Regions from separate parts of the Streptomyces sp. NPDC087300 genome, predicted to be linked through region 3. Evidence: riboswitches for the same ligand, from Rfam matches in the RefSeq annotation. Region 3 holds a riboswitch; each other region holds the start of a gene.

Evidence for each region. A riboswitch is a leader RNA that binds a small molecule or an ion and turns the genes downstream of it on or off. The one in region 3 is predicted to bind cobalamin.
Region 1: linked by a shared signal. The riboswitch ahead of ACIO9J_RS23895 (ribonucleoside triphosphate reductase) and the one ahead of ACIO9J_RS22115 (CoA-acylating methylmalonate-semialdehyde dehydrogenase) in region 3 are both predicted to bind cobalamin.
Region 2: linked by a shared signal. The riboswitch ahead of ACIO9J_RS08230 (ribonucleoside-diphosphate reductase subunit alpha) and the one ahead of ACIO9J_RS22115 (CoA-acylating methylmalonate-semialdehyde dehydrogenase) in region 3 are both predicted to bind cobalamin.
Region 4: linked by a shared signal. The riboswitch ahead of ACIO9J_RS18430 (prenyltransferase/squalene oxidase repeat-containing protein) and the one ahead of ACIO9J_RS22115 (CoA-acylating methylmalonate-semialdehyde dehydrogenase) in region 3 are both predicted to bind cobalamin.

What each region holds. Positions count from the first base shown of each region.
Region 1 is NZ_JBIUYI010000005.1:799,714-803,896, reverse strand. Features, by position in the region: gene ACIO9J_RS23900 (anaerobic ribonucleoside-triphosphate reductase activating protein) at 1-408, opposite strand, end outside; gene ACIO9J_RS23895 (ribonucleoside triphosphate reductase) at 405-2,192, opposite strand; cobalamin riboswitch at 2,241-2,394, opposite strand; gene cobF (precorrin-6A synthase (deacetylating)) at 2,481-3,269, opposite strand; gene cpt (chloramphenicol phosphotransferase CPT) at 3,355-3,876, shown strand; gene ACIO9J_RS23880 (Bcr/CflA family efflux MFS transporter) at 3,959-4,183, opposite strand, start outside.
Region 2 is NZ_JBIUYI010000002.1:582,720-586,902, reverse strand. Features, by position in the region: gene mctP (monocarboxylate uptake permease MctP) at 1-652, shown strand, start outside; gene ACIO9J_RS08235 (GNAT family N-acetyltransferase) at 730-1,224, shown strand; cobalamin riboswitch at 1,305-1,436, shown strand; gene ACIO9J_RS08230 (ribonucleoside-diphosphate reductase subunit alpha) at 1,564-3,957, shown strand; gene ACIO9J_RS08225 (ribonucleotide-diphosphate reductase subunit beta) at 3,957-4,183, shown strand, end outside.
Region 3 is NZ_JBIUYI010000005.1:407,432-411,614, forward strand. Features, by position in the region: gene metE (5-methyltetrahydropteroyltriglutamate--homocysteine S-methyltransferase) at 1-284, opposite strand, end outside; cobalamin riboswitch at 446-661, opposite strand; gene ACIO9J_RS22110 (DUF6817 domain-containing protein) at 963-1,550, shown strand; cobalamin riboswitch at 1,548-1,750, shown strand; gene ACIO9J_RS22115 (CoA-acylating methylmalonate-semialdehyde dehydrogenase) at 2,188-3,687, shown strand; gene ACIO9J_RS22120 (acyl-CoA dehydrogenase family protein) at 3,693-4,183, shown strand, end outside.
Region 4 is NZ_JBIUYI010000004.1:582,285-586,467, forward strand. Features, by position in the region: gene ACIO9J_RS18420 (energy-coupling factor transporter transmembrane component T) at 1-384, opposite strand, end outside; gene ACIO9J_RS18425 (SCO2322 family protein) at 404-1,081, opposite strand; gene ACIO9J_RS18430 (prenyltransferase/squalene oxidase repeat-containing protein) at 1,078-2,313, opposite strand; cobalamin riboswitch at 2,437-2,561, opposite strand; gene ACIO9J_RS18435 (MBL fold metallo-hydrolase) at 2,619-3,674, opposite strand; gene ACIO9J_RS18440 (aldehyde dehydrogenase) at 3,871-4,183, shown strand, end outside.

The sequences.
Region 1 (4,183 bases), 390 kb from region 3:
GGTGACCCTGTCGTACGCGTCCGGGTGCGCCTTGGCGTCGAAGCCGACCCAGTCGACGAGCCCTTCGGCGAGCAGCGCGCCGAACCGGCGCGGGTAGGCGCCGCCGGTGTGCAGCCCCACCGCGTGGCCGAGCTCGCGCGCCTGCCGTGCCGCGTCGGCCAGGCCCGGTTGCAGCAGCGGCTCCCCGCCCGAGAAGACGATCCCGTCCAACAGGCTGCGGCGGCGGCCCAGATGGGCGGTCACCGTCGGCCACGGGACCTCGAAGGGCGGGCGCGCCCGCGCGTCGAGCAGCTCCGGGTTGTGGCAGTAGCCGCACCGCCACGGGCAGCCCTGGCAGAAGACGGTGGTGACCAGCTTGCCCGGCCAGTCGCAGGTGGAGAGCCGGGCCCAGCCGCCGACGCGGATCACGCCGGGACCACCGTGCGCTCCTGGAAGTGGGTGCGCTCGGCGTGCTCGCCCTTCTTGCCGATGTTGAAGGAGGAGACCGGGCGGTGGTAGCCCATGACGCGGGTCCAGACCTCGCAGTCGCCGCCGCAGGACGGGCAGTTGGCGCGCTCACCGGCGAGGTAGCCGTGCTCGGGGCAGATGGAGAAGGTGGGCGTCACCGTCAGATAGGGCAGCGAGAACCGCTCCAGAGAGCGGCGCACGAGGGTGCGGCACGCCTCGGCGGTCGAGACGCGCTCGGACATGTACAGGTGGAGGACGGTGCCGCCGGTGTACTTGGTCTGGAGTTCGTCCTGCCGCTCCAGCGCCTCGAAGGGGTCGTCGGTCCAACCGACCGGCAGCTGTGAGGAGTTCGTGTAGTACGGGTTGGTGTCGGTGCCCGCCTGGAGGATGTCGGGGAAGCGTCGGTGGTCCTCCTTCGCGAAGCGGTAGGTGGTGCCTTCGGCGGGGGTGGCCTCCAGGTTGTACAGGTGGCCGGTCCGCTCCTGGAACTCGACCATGCGCGCCCGGACGTGGTCGAGGAGGCGGACGGCGAGCGCGTGCCCCTCGGGCGTGGTGATGTCGTGGGCGTCGTGCGTGAAGTTGCGGATCATCTCGTTGACGCCGTTCACGCCGATGGTGGAGAAGTGGTTGCGCAGGGTACCCAGGTAGCGCTTGGTGTGCGGGAAGAGTCCGCCGTCGATCAGGTCCTGCACGGTGACGCGCTTGATCTCCAGGCTGTCGCGGGCGAGGCCGAGCAGCCGGTCGAGCGCGTCGTACAGGCCCTGTTCGTCGCCCGCGTGCAGGTGGCCCAGGCGCGCGCAGTTGACCGTGACGACGCCGAGGGACCCGGTCTGCTCCGCGCTGCCGAACAATCCGTTGCCGCGCTTGAGCAGTTCGGTGAGGTCCAGTTGGAGGCGGCAGCACATGGAGCGGATCATGCCGGGGTTCAGGCCGGAGTTGATGAAGTTCTGGAAGTACGGGAGCCCGTACTTCGCGGTCATCTCGAAGAGCCGCCGGGCGTTGTCGCTCTCCCAGGGGAAGTCGTCGGTGATGTTGTAGGTCGGGATCGGGAAGGTGAAGACCCGCCCCGTGGCGTCGCCCGCCGTCATGACGTCGATGTACGCGCGGTTGATCAGGTCCATCTCGTGCTGGAGCTCGCCGTAGCCGAAGTCCGCCTCCACGCCGCCGATCACCGGCACCTGCTCGCGCAGGTCCTCGGGGCAGGTCCAGTCGAAGGTGAGGTTGGTGAACGGCGTCTGGGTGCCCCAGCGCGACGGCACGTTGAGGTTGTGCACCATCTCCTGCATGCACTGGTGGACCTGCTCGTACGTCATGGAGTCGACGCGGACGAACGGCGCCATGTAGGTGTCGAAGGAGCTGAACGCCTGCGCCCCGGCCCATTCGTTCTGCAGCGTGCCGAGGAAGTTGACGATCTGTCCGACGGCGGAGGAGAAGTGGCGCGGCGGGGCGGAGTCGATCTGCCCCGGCACCCCGTTGAAGCCCTCGGCGAGGAGCGTGCGCAGGGACCAGCCCGCGCAGTAGCCGGAGAGCATGTCCAGGTCGTGTATGTGGAGGTCGCCCTCGCGGTGGGCGCGGCCCACGGCGTCCGGGTAGACCTGGTCGAGCCAGTAGTTGGCGACGACCTTGCCGGCCGTGTTCAGGATGAGTCCACCGAGCGAATAGCCCTGATTGGCGTTGGCGTTGACCCGCCAGTCACTGCGGTCCAGGTACTCGGTCACCGAGTCCACGGCGTCGATCTGCGTCACGTCAGCCCTCCCACGAGGCGTCCGGAATGTGTGCGGGGCCGCCGCGCGGTCCGCGCGGCGGCCGTCGGCAGGTATCGGGCTCGGGCCCCCGAGAGGGCCCATACCGTTGCGGGGCAGCTCCGGATTCGCACCGGATTCCCTGTTGTCCCGGCCGCGGACGCTGAAGCGCCGCTGTCGCCGAACCGACGTCCGTCACACTACATCTAGTGTTATGTCCGACATGCCGACCGAAGATGTTGGGTGACGTTGGTCCGGCGTGGGAATGACTTTGGTCCTCGCGTGACCCGCTCAGGCGTCCGTCGGCGCCACGATGCGCAGCAGATACGTGTCCATGATCCAGCCGTGCCTGGCCCGCGCCTCGGACCGCAACCGCCGGATGCGGTCCGCCACTTCCGCGAGCCGGCCCGCGACGAGCAGTTCGTCGGGCGTGCCGAGGTAGGCGCCCCAGTAGATCCACACGTCGTCCCCCTCGACCTGGGTGAACGACTCGTGCGCGTCGAGCATGACGACGATGTCCCCGTCGTCGTTCTGGCCCACGTCGGAGAGGCGGCGGGCGGGGGTGATGTGCAGCGGTCGGCCCACCTGATTCAGCGGGATGCGGTGCCGGGCGGCGAGCGTCGAGACGCTGGTGATCCCGGGCACGACCTCGACGCTCGCGGACACCGAGCCGCGCGCCTCGATGTCGTTGAGGATCCCGAGCGTGCTGTCGTACAGCGAGGGGTCGCCCCATACGAGGAAGGCGCCGGTCTCCCCCGCGCTCATCTCCTCGCGCATCAGCCGCTCGAAGAGGTCCGCGCGACGGGTCCGCCAGTCCTGGACGGCGGAGGTGTAGTCGGAGCGGTCCATGGGGCGCCGGTCCCTGCTCGGGTCCGTCACCTCCACCACCCGGTAGGGCTGCTGCCCGTGCTCCTGAAGCATGCTGTGCCGCAGGTCGGTCAGCGAGGACTTGTCCTGCCCCTTGCCGACGATGAAGAAGACGTCGGTCCTGCGGATGGCCTTCACCGCGCCCAGGGTCAGCTGGTCGGGGTCGCCCGCACCGATGCCTATGACGAGGATCTGGCGTCGTTCTGTGGTCATGGGCCGAAGTCTGGCAGGTGCGGCACGACGAAAATCTCTTCGCCCCGGCCGGTCACCGCCCTACTGTGGCGCGGTGACGACTCAGATGATCATCCTCAACGGCGGTTCCAGCTCGGGGAAGACCGGGATCGTGCGCTGCCTGCAGGACGTGCTCCCCGATCCGTGGCTGGCCTTCGGTATCGACTCGCTCATCGAGGCGCTGCCCGCGAAGACACAGGCGTCGGAGGACGGCATCGAGTTCGGCGCGGACGGCGGGGTGAGCGTCGGGACCGACTTCCGTGCGCTGGAGGCGGCCTGGATGGCGGGGCTCGTGGCGATGGCCGGGTCCGGTGCGCGGATCATCGTCGACGACGTCTTCCTGAGCGGCGCGGCGAGCCAGCAGCGGTGGCGCGACGCCGTCGGTGACACCGACGTCCTGTGGGTGGGCGTCCGGTGCGACAGCGAGGTCGCCGCGGCCCGTGAGGTCGCGCGGGGCGACCGCACCAAGGGGATGGCCGCGTCGCAGGCGCGGCTCGCGCACGAGGGCGTGGCCTACGACCTGGAGGTGGACACGACCCGCACCGAGTCCCTGACCTGCGCTCGGACCATCGCGGCGCGGGTGGCCTGACGGCCTCGGCCCGTCAGGAGCGGAATCGCCCGCCCCGGCCGACCGCCACACCGGCGGAGCGGGCCCCGCCCGGCCTCGTACGTCAGTCGGCCCTCTTGTCCCCCGCCGCCGGACGACCACGGGCCAGCATCACGAAGCCGACGAGAGCGGCGGCCGAGGCGACCGTCTGGATGACCGCCAGGGGAACCGCGCCGGAGGCGACCCCCGCGAGCGGCGACACCAGGGCGCCGACGAGGAACGAGGACGCGCCGAGGAGGGCCGACGCCGCGCCCGCCGCGTGCGCGGTGCGGTTCATGGCGAGCGCGTT
Region 2 (4,183 bases), on a different contig from region 3:
CCCCCAGCTCTTCGAGGAGATGTTCCCCGACTGGTTCACCGGCGTCGCCTTCGCCGCGATCGGCATCGGCGCGCTCGTGCCCGCCGCCATCATGTCGATCGCCGCGGCGAACCTCTTCACCCGGAACATCTACAAGGACTTCCTCAAGCCCGACGCGACGCCCGAGCAGGAGACCAAGGTCTCCAAGCTGGTCTCGCTCATGGTGAAGGTGGGCGCGCTGGTCTTCGTCCTCGGCATGGACAAGACCGTCGCGATCAACTTCCAGCTGCTCGGCGGCATCTGGATCCTCCAGACGATGCCCGCGCTGGTCGGCGGCCTGTTCACCCGCTGGTTCCACCGCTGGGCGCTGCTCGCGGGCTGGGCGGTCGGCATGGTCTACGGCACGCTCGCCGCGTACGGCGTCGCGTCGCCGACGCAGAAGCACTTCGGCGGCTCGTCCGACACCATCCCCGGCATCGGTGAGATCGGCTACATCGGCCTCACCGCGTTCGTCCTGAACGTGGTCGTGACCGTGGTCCTCACCTTCGCCCTGAAGGCGCTGAAGGCCCCCGAGGGCGTCGACGAGACGTCGCCCGGGGACTACACGGCGGACGCCGGCGACCCCGGCGTCGCCACCGAGCTGCCGAAGGCGACGGCGGGCGCCGGGCACTGAACCGTTCGACAGGTACGACGACGGGCCGCCGGAAAACCGGCGGCCCGTCGTCGTACCCCTGTTGCACACTTCGCCGCATGGACATCACGATCAGACACGCGCGTCCCGACGAGTACGAGGCGTTGGGCGACCTCACCGCGGGGGCGTACCTCGCCGACGGACATCTGAGCCTCGGGGCCGACGACCCCTATCTGACGGTGCTGCGGGACGTGGCGGGGCGCGCGGCGCAGGCCCAGGTCCTGGTGGCCGCGGCGGACGAGGAGCCGCTCGGCTGCGTGGCCTTCGTCCCGTCCGGCGGTCCGATGGCCGACATCGCCCGGGACGACCAGGCGGAGATCCGCATGCTGGCCGTCTCCGCCGCGGCGCGCGGCAGGGGCGCGGGCGAGGCGCTGGTGCGGGAGTGCCTGCGGCGCGCCAGGGACGCGGGCCGCACGGGGCTCGTCCTGTCCACCCAGCCCTCGATGCACGCCGCCCACCGGCTCTACGGGCGCCTCGGCTTCGTACGGACCCCGGAGCGGGACTGGCAGCCGATCCCGGACCTGACGCTGCTCACCTACGAGTTGACGTTCTAGGACACTCCTCGCAGAGCCACCCGCACGACCGCCCGTTCGGTGCCGACACAAGATGTGGGCCTGCTTCAGAAACCCGGCACAAGATGTATGCTCGTGCTCGCTGCCGTCGCAGGGGAATCCGGTGCAAGTCCGGAACTGTCCCGCAACGGTGTATGTGTACGTCTTTGTCGTACCCGCAAGTCCGAGGACCTGCCGGCAGCGCACCCGAGCCGTCCGGCCCGGGTGCCGACCGTCCGGGCCTCGTGGAGTGGGCCGGTGGACGCGGTACGCCGCCCTGCCCGGGTGCGCCCGTGCACCATTCCCTCCCCTGGCCCAGAGCCGAGCGAGGGAGAGCTCCACGTGACCATCGCGCCTGCCGAACCTGCGTCAGCGACGACCACGCCGACCGCCGAGGGTACCGACGGGCCAGGGACCGCGCTGCTGCGGACCCTGACCGACCTCACCGCCGACCTCCCCGACGCCGACCCCGGCCGGGTGGCCGCCGCCGCGCTGCGCGGCAGGTCGGCCCGCGCCGACGTGGCCGAGCTGCGGGAACTGGCGACCGAGGCGGCCGCGGGGCTCATCTCCGAGGACCCCGCGTACTCCAAGCTCGCCGCCAGGCTCCTGTCGATCGGCATCCGCGAGGAAGCGGCCACGCAGGGCGTGCACTCCTTCACCGACTCCGTCGCGGTCGGCCACCGCGAGGGCCTGATCGCCGACCGCACCGCGTCCTTCGTGACCGCGCACGCGGCCCGGCTCGACTCGCTCGTGGACGCCGCGCTCGCGGACGGCGCGGACTTCCGTTTCGGCTACTTCGGCCTGCGCACGCTGCACAGCCGCTACCTGCTGCGCCACCCCATCACCCGGCAGGTCATCGAGACCCCGCAGCACTTCATGCTGCGCGTGGCGAGCGGCCTGGCGGAAGACGGCAGCGCCCGCGCCCTGGACGAGGTCGCCGCGCTGTACCGCCTGATGAGCCGCCTGGACTACCTGCCGTCGTCGCCGACGCTGTTCAACTCGGGCACCCGGCACCCGCAGATGTCCTCCTGCTACCTCCTCGACTCCCCGCTGGACGAGCTCGACTCGATCTACGACCGCTACCACCAGGTCGCGCGGCTCTCCAAGCACGCGGGCGGCATCGGCCTCTCCTACTCGCGCATCCGTTCGCGCGGTTCGCTGATCCGCGGCACCAACGGGCACTCCAACGGCATCGTGCCGTTCCTCAAGACCCTCGACGCCTCGGTCGCCGCGGTGAACCAGGGCGGGCGCCGCAAGGGCGCGGCCGCGGTCTACCTGGAGACCTGGCACTCCGACATCGAGGAGTTCCTGGAGCTGCGCGACAACACGGGTGAGGACGCGCGCCGCACGCACAACCTCAACCTCGCGCACTGGATCCCCGACGAGTTCATGCGCCGGGTCGCCGCCGACCAGGACTGGTCGCTGTTCTCGCCGGCCGACGTGCCCGAGCTCGTCGACCTGTGGGGCGAGGAGTTCGACGCCGCCTACCGCAAGGCGGAGGCCGCGGGGATCGCGAAGAAGACCATGCCGGCCCGGGAACTGTACGGCCGCATGATGCGCACCCTCGCGCAGACCGGCAACGGCTGGATGACCTTCAAGGACGCCGCCAACCGCACCGCCAACCAGACGGCGGAGCCCGGCCACACGGTGCACTCCTCCAACCTCTGCACGGAGATCCTGGAGGTGACGGACGACGGGGAGACGGCCGTCTGCAACCTCGGCTCGGTCAACCTCGGCGCCTTCGTCGTCGACGGCGACATCGACTGGGAGCGCCTCGACGAGACGGTCCGCACCGCCGTCACCTTCCTCGACCGCGTCGTCGACATCAACTTCTACCCGACCGAGCAGGCCGGGCGCTCCAACGCCAGGTGGCGCCCGGTGGGCCTCGGCGCGATGGGCCTCCAGGACGTCTTCTTCCAGCTGAAGATGCCGTTCGACTCGCCCGAGGCGCGGGCCCTCTCCACCCGCATCGCCGAGCGCATCATGCTCGCTTCGTACGAGGCGTCCGCGGACCTCGCCGAGCGCAACGGCCCGCTGCCCGCCTGGGAGAAGACCCGCACCGCGCGCGGCGTCCTGCACCCGGACCACTACGGCGTGGAGCTGACCTGGCCCGAGCGCTGGGCGGCCCTGCGCGAGCGGATCGCCACCACCGGCATGCGCAACTCGCTGCTCCTCGCGATCGCGCCGACGGCCACCATCGCGTCCATCGCGGGCGTGTACGAGTGCATCGAGCCGCAGGTCTCCAACCTCTTCAAGCGCGAGACGCTGTCCGGCGAGTTCCTCCAGGTCAACTCCTACCTGGTGCAGGAGCTCAAGCGGCTCGGCGTGTGGGACGCGCAGACCCGTGAGGCGCTGCGCGAGTCCAACGGCTCGGTGCAGGGCTTCACCTGGGTGCCCGAAGAGGTCCGCGCGCTGTACCGCACCGCGTGGGAGATCCCGCAGCGCGGCCTGATCGACATGGCGGCCGACCGCACCCCGTTCCTGGACCAGGCGCAGTCCCTGAACCTGTTCCTGGAGACGCCGACCATCGGCAAGCTCTCCTCGATGTACGCCTACGCCTGGCAGCGGGGCCTGAAGACCACGTACTACCTGCGCTCGCGCCCGGCGACGCGCATCGCCCGCGCGGCCGGCGGCTCCCAGGCCACCGCCGCGGCCCCCGTCCCCCAGCAGGTGAGCGACCCCGACGCGATCGCCTGCTCCCTGGAAAACCCCGAGTCCTGCGAGGCCTGCCAGTAATGTCCAGCACCACCAGCTCCGCCAAGAACCTGCTCGACCCGGGCTTCGAACTCACCCTGCGTCCCATGCGCTACCCGGACTTCTACGAGCGCTACCGGGACGCGATCAAGAACACCTGGACCGTCGAGGAGGTCGACCTCCACTCGGACGTCGCCGACCTCGCCAAGCTCTCGCCGGGCGAGCAGCACATGATCGGCCGCCTGGTCGCGTTCTTCGCCACGGGTGA
Region 3 (4,183 bases):
ACGGCCGCGCGGTGCCGTGCGGGGACGGCACCGACCATGACGCTGGTGTCCAGGACGTGGTCGTAGTACGAGAAGTCGCCGGTCGGCACCTCGTGGACGCCGGCATCCGCCAGCTGCCGCCAGGTGGTGCGGCGCAGCTCCGCGGCGGTCTCCCGGAGGGCGTCGGCGGTGACGCGGCCCTTCCAGTACCCCTCGACGGCCTTCTTCAGTTCACGGTTCGCGCCCTGGCGGGGGTAGCCGTACACGGTGGCCCGTGCTGCCGCGGCTGCGGACTTCGCTGTCACGGAAATCTCCTTCGCGAGATGACTCCTGAGCACCCCGGGGACGGGACGCGGACGCGAAGGGATGACGGACCGCCCGGACCGGACGGCGTCGATGACGCGGTCCTCCGAACGGTATGCACGCCGACCCGCCCACGAGGTCACCGGGATGTCCGCACGCGATCGGTCACGTGCGGGCAACGGGCAGGTCTTCGGACTCGCGGGCACATCCGCCGAGGCGGACTCCTACTGGCCGTCGCTTCCCGGATCCACCGGATCCAGTGCGTATGACGGCGGTCGTTCCCACTCACCGCTGCGGGGCAGTCCCGGATTCCCACCGGGTTCCCTCTTGCGACGCGCCTGCCTGGCGGACAGGGCGAACCAGCTGCACGGGTCACCTTAGAGGGTGCGGGCCGTCTTGGGCAGCACTGATCGCATCTCGGACGAATCCAAGCCATGGCTATGGGTTCGATGAGGAAACCCGAGGATTGACTTGGTTGTCGGGGGAGCGGGAGGATTCATCCGGGCCCAGGGCGGCAACCCGGCCGGGCCCCGACACCGATCCGGACGGTGCCGGGGCCCGCCCGGGTGCCGACCCCCTTGTCGTCGTATGTCGTCGTGCTCGGCGTTGCGCTTCTTGACGTACCGGTCGCCCGGTTCGGCCGGAATTCGTTCCACGCTGGCCGGAAAGGGGCCGATCCCATGGACATGGCCGCGGAACCCGACCGAGCCGCTCACCGGTTCCTGCGCGACCTCGGCGCCGCTACCGTCGAACACCCCGGCGGCACCCTCCTCGACCACCTCGAACGCGTACGGCAACGGCTCGCCGACTGGGACGCGCGCCCCGCGCTCCGGCTGGCCGGGCTCTGTCACGCGCTCTACGGCACCGACGGTTTCGCCCCCGTCCTGCTGCCGCTCGACCGGCGCGAGCGCGCCACCGCCGTGATCGGCGGCGAGGCCGAGTCGCTCGTGTACCTCTATGCGAGCTGCGACCGCGCGGTGGGCCATCCGGCGCTCACGGGCCGGACCGGCGACGGGACTCCCGTCCGGCGGGATCGGAGTCCGCTGTTCCGTGACCGGTTCACCGGCCGCGCCTTCGCGCCGACGCGCCGTCAGCAGGCGGACTTCGCCGAGCTCACGGTGGCCAACGAGCTCGACATCGCGGGCGTCGACGGCGAGTTCCTCGCCCGCTGCGGTCCTGGCCTCGCGGAGCTGTTCGCCGGGCTGCGCCCCCTGCTGACCCCCGGTGCCCGGCGGGCCTGCGCGATCCTGCCGGGGTGGACTTACTAGGACGTCCAACTATATGGTCCTCGACAAGGCCCGCGGTGTCAGGGAAGCCGGTGTGAATCCGGCGCGGTCCCGCCACTGTGACCGGGGAGTGCGTTCTCGCAACACAACGCGCCACCGAGGGACGTCGTGTCCGTCGGGAAGGCGGGGGAGCGTGCGCTGATCCGGGAGTCAGGATACCGGCCGCGGGGTGTTCCGTGTTGTCCACGAGGATGGAGCAGACACGCATGGCACCGGTCCGTACCCATGACCCAGGTGATCCGGCGGAGCAGTCGAGAGAGCGCGCGGATCTGTAGCGCACAGACGGTGCGCACGGATCTCTGACGCGCCGACGGTGCGCACGGATCCGCGACGCGCCGAAGGCGTACGCCGATCTCCAACGCGCCGACGGTGCGCGCGGATCTCTGGTGCGCCGACGGTGTGCGTCGACTTCCCGCGCTTCGACGGTGTGCGTCGCGATCCCGCGCACCGATGGCATACGCCGACCCCGGTACGACGACGGCGTACGTCAACTCGCAGTCCACCGAAGGATCTTCCGCCCACGCGTCCCGCGGCCCCGGCCCGAGCGCGCCCCACAGGGTGCCGTTCGCCGGTGTGCCGTGCCATCCCCGGATCCCCACCTGACGAGAGCAGGCTCACCGTGGTCCGTGAACTCACCCATTTCATCGGCGGCAAGCACACCGCCGGCACGTCGGGCCTCTTCGGCGACGTGTACGACCCCAACACCGGTTCCGTGCAGGCCCGCGTGCCGCTCGCGGGGCGGGCCGACACCGAGGCGGCGATCGCCGACGCGGCCGCCGCCCAGCGCGTGTGGGGCGAGTGGAACCCGCAGCGCAGGGCCCGCGTCCTGCTGCGGTTCCTCCAACTCGTTGAGCAGGACCGTGAATCGCTGGCCCGGCTGCTCTCCTCGGAGCACGGCAAGACCGTCGCCGACGCGCACGGCGACATCCAACGCGGCCTGGAGGTCGTCGAGTTCGCCGCCGGGATCCCGCACCTGCTCAAGGGCGAGTTCACGGACAACGCGGGCACCGGCATCGATGTGCACTCGCTGCGCTCCCCGATCGGTGTGGTCGCCGGGATCACCCCGTTCAACTTCCCCGCGATGATCCCGCTGTGGAAGGCCGCACCCGCCCTCGCCTGTGGCAACGCGTTCATCCTGAAGCCCTCCGAGCGCGACCCCTCCGTACCGCTGCGCCTTGCCGAACTCTTCCTTGAGGCCGGGCTTCCGCCGGGCGTCCTGAACGTCGTCAACGGCGGCAAGGAAGCGGTCGACACCCTCCTGGAGGACTCGCGCGTCGGCGCGCTCGGCTTCGTCGGCTCGACGCCGATCGCCGCGCACATCTACGCCACCGCCGCCGCCCACGGCAAGCGCGCCCAGTGCTTCGGCGGCGCCAAGAACCACATGATCGTGATGCCGGACGCGGATCTCGACCAGGTCGTCGACGCGCTCATCGGCGCCGGTTACGGCTCGGCGGGCGAGCGCTGCATGGCGATCTCGGTGGCCGTGCCGGTCGGCGAGGAGACCGCCGACCGGCTCGTCGCCGCCCTCAAGGAGCGCATCGGCGCCCTGCGGATCGGCCGCTCCGACGACGCGGAGGCCGACTTCGGCCCCCTGGTCAGTCAGGACGCGCTCGACCGGGTCCGCAGGTACGTGGACATCGGCGTCAACGAGGGAGCCGAACTCGTCGTGGACGGGCGGAACTTCACTCTGGAGGGACACGAGAACGGCTTCTTCGCCGGAGCCACCCTCTTCGACCGGGTGAGCCCCCGGATGCGCGTCTACCGCGAGGAGATCTTCGGCCCCGTCCTGTGCGTCGTACGGGCCGCCGACTACGAGCAGGCCCTGCGCCTGCCCAGCGAGCACCCCTACGGCAACGGCGTCGCCATCTTCACCAGGGACGGCGACACCGCGCGCGACTTCACCCGCCGCGTCAACACCGGCATGGTCGGCGTGAACGTGCCCATCCCGGTCCCGGTGGCCTACCACACCTTCGGCGGCTGGAAGAGGTCCGGCTTCGGCGACCTGAACCAGCACGGCCCGGACGCGATCCGCTTCTACACCCGTACGAAGACCGTCACTTCGCGCTGGCCCTCGGGGGCCAGGGAAGGCGCGAACTTCTCCATCCCCACCATGGGATGAGCGCGATGACGACCACCACGCTCACCGAGGACCAGCAGGCGATCGTCGAGACCACCCTCGACTTCGCCGAGGACCACCTGGCCCCGCACGCGGTGCGCTGGGACCAGGACAAGCACTTCCCGCTCGACGTGCTGCGCAAGGCCGCCGGGCTGGGGCTCGGCGGAATCTACGTACGCGAGGACGCGGGCGGCAGCGGTCTGACCCGTGCCGACGGGGTCCTCGTCTTCGAGGCCCTCGCCTCCGGCTGTCCCTCCATCGCGGGCTACCTCTCCATCCACAACATGGTCGCCTGGATGATCGACACCTACGGCGACGGGCGGCAGCGCTCCCGGTGGCTGCCCCGGCTCTGCGCCATGGAGGACCTCGGCAGCTACTGCCTGACCGAGCCCGGAGCCGGATCGGACGCCGGGGCGCTGCGCACCGCCGCGGTCCGCGACGGCGACCACTACGTCCTCACCGGCGTCAAGCAGTTCATCTCCGGCGCGGGCGCCGCGCA
Region 4 (4,183 bases), on a different contig from region 3:
CGTGACCCGGCCGCCGATCCGGACGCCCTTGGCCCAGTCGGGCAGCGGCACCTCGGGCAGCGTGAAGAGGGTGTGTGTGCCGGGGATCGGCGAGCCGAGCACGATCGCGAAGACGAGCCTGATCCCGATCACGACCAGGCCGAGCTTCACGAAGGCGCCGTACGACTTCGCCCACGGAGCGGACGTACGCCGCGCCGCCACCACATAGCCCGCGACGCCGATCAGCAGGCCGATCAGGAGCGGATTGGTGGTGCGCGAGGCGGCCGTGCCGAGGCCGAGCGCCCAGATCCACCAGGCGCCCGGGTGCAGGGCGTTGCTCCGGTGCGCCTCGGGGGCGAGGCGCCACCCGAGGGCGGTGGGCGTGCGGCTGCCGTGGTCCGTCATCGTGCTGTCCGGGCCCGCGTCAGCCGCGACGGCGGCGGGCCTGCCACAGCGCGGCACCGCCCAGCACCACGACGGCGGCGATCCCGGCGATCAGACCGACCGAGGGGCCGCCGTCGCCCCCCTTGTCACCGTCGGCCTGACCTGCCTGGTCCTTCTTCGACGTGCCGTCGCCGGAGACCTGGTCGCCGCAGCCCGACTTCGGGTAGCCGGAGATGGCGCAGAGCAGGGCGTTGCTGTCGTAGCGCAGCGGCTTGGCGACCGCGGCGAGGGCCTCGGCGCTGGTGGCGTCCTCGGCGACCTGCGCGCAGGCCGTGCGCGCGGCGGGCGGCCGCTCGCCCTTGGGCGCGTCCTCGGCCAGGCCGAAGTCGATGACCAGGGCGACCCGCTTGCGGCCGTCCTTGGCGGGCCTGTCGGCGCAGATGTCCTCGAAGCCGGCCGCGCCGCGCGGCTTCGCCGAGTCCTTGGTGTCCTCGGAGACCGAGAAGCGGAAGCCTTGTACGTCGCCGTCGTCGGGCTTCGCGGTACCCGGGCCCTGGGTGGCGTAGGTCCAGCTGTCGCCGGAACGCTCCCAGAACGACCAGTAGCGGTAGCCGGCGGCCTGGGCGGGCGCGGCGGCGAGGACGCCGAGGGTGCAGAGCAGCGTGGCGAGGAACGCCACGACCGCCCGGTGCCCGCGCCGCGCACGGCCCGCGGTCACGGCTGCTTCTTCTTGCGGTTGCCGCTGTAGAGGAAGCCGATGCCGATGCCGGCGACCATGCCGACGCCGATGATCCACCAGACGCTGACGCCGCCGCCGTCGTCCTTCTTCTCCTCGTCCGAGTCGGCGGACGGGGACTTCGACGCGGTCTCCGGCGCCGGGCCCGTGGCGTTCAGCTGCTTGACGAGGTCGGCGCCGCCGAAGTCACGGGCGTCCATCCCGGCCGCGTTGGCGGCGAAGACCAGCTGCGAGTAGGCGGCGGGACCGGACTGCTTGGCCCAGTCCGCGGAGTTCTTCGAGAGCCACTCGGCGGACTTCTTCGCCTGGTCCTTCTCACCTGCGGCGGCGAGCGCGAGCACCGCGTCGGCGGTGTTGCCGAAGTCGGGCTGGTCGTCGGCGCCCGGCATCGAGGACATCAGGTGGTCGTCGGTCTTGCCGAGGGTGTCGAGGAGATAGCCGACGCCGTTGCTCGCGGCCTGCGTCACGTTCTCGGGCTTCGCGCACTTGGGGTTCGTGGGCTGGCCCTTCTTGGGCTGCGACACCACGAGACCCTTGCCGAGGCCGCCCAGCACACCGGCGGCGGTGGCGTCGGCGTTCGGCGAGAGCTTGCCGGACTTGGGGTCGGCGAGACCGAAGGCGCCGCCGTCCTTGCCGCAGTCCATGGCGAGCTCGGGCAGCGCGTCGTAGGCGGACTTGCCGTCCTTGGACTTCACGTCCGCGGGGTTCTCACCCGCCGAGACGAGGGCGCCGATCACGATGCCGGTGGAGTTGGCGTCGGTGGGCAGGCCCGGGTTGTAGCCCCAGCCCCCGTCCGTGTTCTGTACGGACTTCAGCCACTCGACGCTCTTGCCGACCGTCTTCTTCTCGCCGCCGAGCGCGGCGAGCGCCTGCACGGCGGCCGCGGTGGAGTTGCTGTCGACCATGGTCTTGGAGTCGCACGGCGCGCTCGCGTCCGCGCGGTAGGCCGCGTAACCGCCGCTCGCGCACTGCTGCCCGGTCAGCCAGTCGACGGCCTTCGCGGCGGGCTTGACGCCCTCCGTGTGCTGGGCGAGCAGGGCGTACGACTGCCGGAAGACGCCGTCGAACTTGGGGTCGCTCTTGCCGTAGAGGCCCGAGGGGAGCGCGGTGGAGGGCGACGGCTTCGCGTCGTCCGCGAAAGCGGCCGGTGCGGCGGCGGAGCCGAACACGGCTACGGCGGCGGCCAGGACCGCTGCGCTGTGGCGAACGTTCATGATGCGGCGGGTTGCCTCTCCCTGCGGGGAGCGGGGCGGCACGGACCGTTGCGAGCACGGCTTCCGGGCGGCTCCGGCTCCGTATACCTCGACGGTGCCGCTCATCGGGGGGTCCGATGAAGCGAGCCGGTCACGTTCCGCACCGGGCATTCCGGCTCTCCGCCAAGGCGGTCATACGGCTGCGGGTCAGCGCCGGATTCGCACCGGCTTCCCCCTGTACGGGCGTGAGGACGACTCGCCCACTCTACCGGCCCGTACGGGGCGGGGCCGGGCGGCGGGGGCGGCGCACCGGCCGCCCCGGGGTGTCACACCGCCACGTAGGTGACCGGGTCGCCGCCGGGCACGACCTCGGCGCGGCCCAGCTTCACCAGGCGCCGCACATGGGCCTCCGCTTCCGACACCGCGATGTTGCGCGAGCCGTAGGGGATGTCGGCCCAGGGCCGGTTCCACTCCATCCGCTCGGCGAGCTGCCAGGCGGTGCGGGGTTCGGCGAGCAGGGCGTGCAGTCCGGTCAGGCGCTCCTCGTGGTGGGCGATGAGCGCGCCGACGCGGGCGGGGGCGTCGGTGAAGGCGTGCTGGTGGGCGGGGAGGATCTCGGCCGGGTCGAGGCGGGCGACCCGCTCCAGGGAGTCGAGGTAGTCGCCGAGGGGATCGGTGACCGTGGCGTCGTCGGGGTCCTCGTACAGGCCGATGTGCGGGCTGATGCCGGGCAGCAGGTGGTCGCCGGAGAAGAGGCGGCCGTTGCCCCGCAGCCGGGCGGGGTGGTCCTCCTCCAGGTGCAGGCAGACGTGGCCGGGGGTGTGGCCAGGGGTCCAGATCGCGCGCAGCCTGCGGCCCGCGAGGTCGAGGAGCTCGCCGGGGGCGATGTCGCGGTCGGGCAGCGCGGGGTCGAGTCCCGGCAGTTTCCTGGGGCGGCCCTCCTCGGCGGCGCGGACCAGCGGGGCGACGTGCTCGGCGGGCGCGCCGGCCGCCGTCAGCTTGGCGGCCATGTAGGCGTACCAGCGGCCGGGCGGGTTGGCGCGGGTGCGGCGCACCACGGAGGCGTCGGCCGCGTGCATCGCGATCCACGCGCCCGATGCGTCGCGGACCTTCGCGGACAGACCGTGGTGGTCGGGGTGGTGGTGGGTGATGACCACGCCGTGCACGTCCCCGACGGCGACGCCGCACCGGGCGAGTCCCGCGGTCAGGGTGTCCCAGGACGTGGGGTCGTCCCAGCCGGTGTCGACGAGGACCGGGCCGCGGTCGGTCGCCAGGAGGTGGACGAGGGTGAAGCCGAGGGGGTTGTCGGGGATCGGGACCTTGATGCTCCAGACGCCGCCGCCGTGCTCGATCACCGGCGGGTCGGTCACCTGCGGGGTCATGGGGCCTCGTCTCTGTCGCCGGGTGCCGCGTCTCTCGTCGCCGGGTGCCGCCACTATAACTAGAACTAGTTTCAATGGTCGCCCAAGTCGACCGAATCGGCGGCCGGTTGCGCGTCCGGTCCGTGGACTCCTCCAACTAGAACTGGTATCAGTTCTGAAACGGTGTCAGAAAGCGCTCCGCAGGAGGCAGTCAGCCATGACCGAGCTCGTGGAACACGGACAGCTGTTCATCGGCGGGGAGTTGGTGGACCCGCTCGGCAAGGGCGTCATCGACGTCGTCTCCCCGCACACCGGAAAGGTCTTCGCCCGCGTGCCGCACGCGGCCCCCGCCGACGTGGACCGCGCCGTCGCCACCGCCCGCCGGGCGTTCGACGACGGGCCCTGGCCGCGCATGACCCTGGACGAACGGATCGCGGTCGTCACCCGGATCAAGGACGGGATCGCCGTACGCCACGAGGAGATCGCCCGGGTCATCAGCACGGAGAACGGCACCCCGTACACCTCCAGCG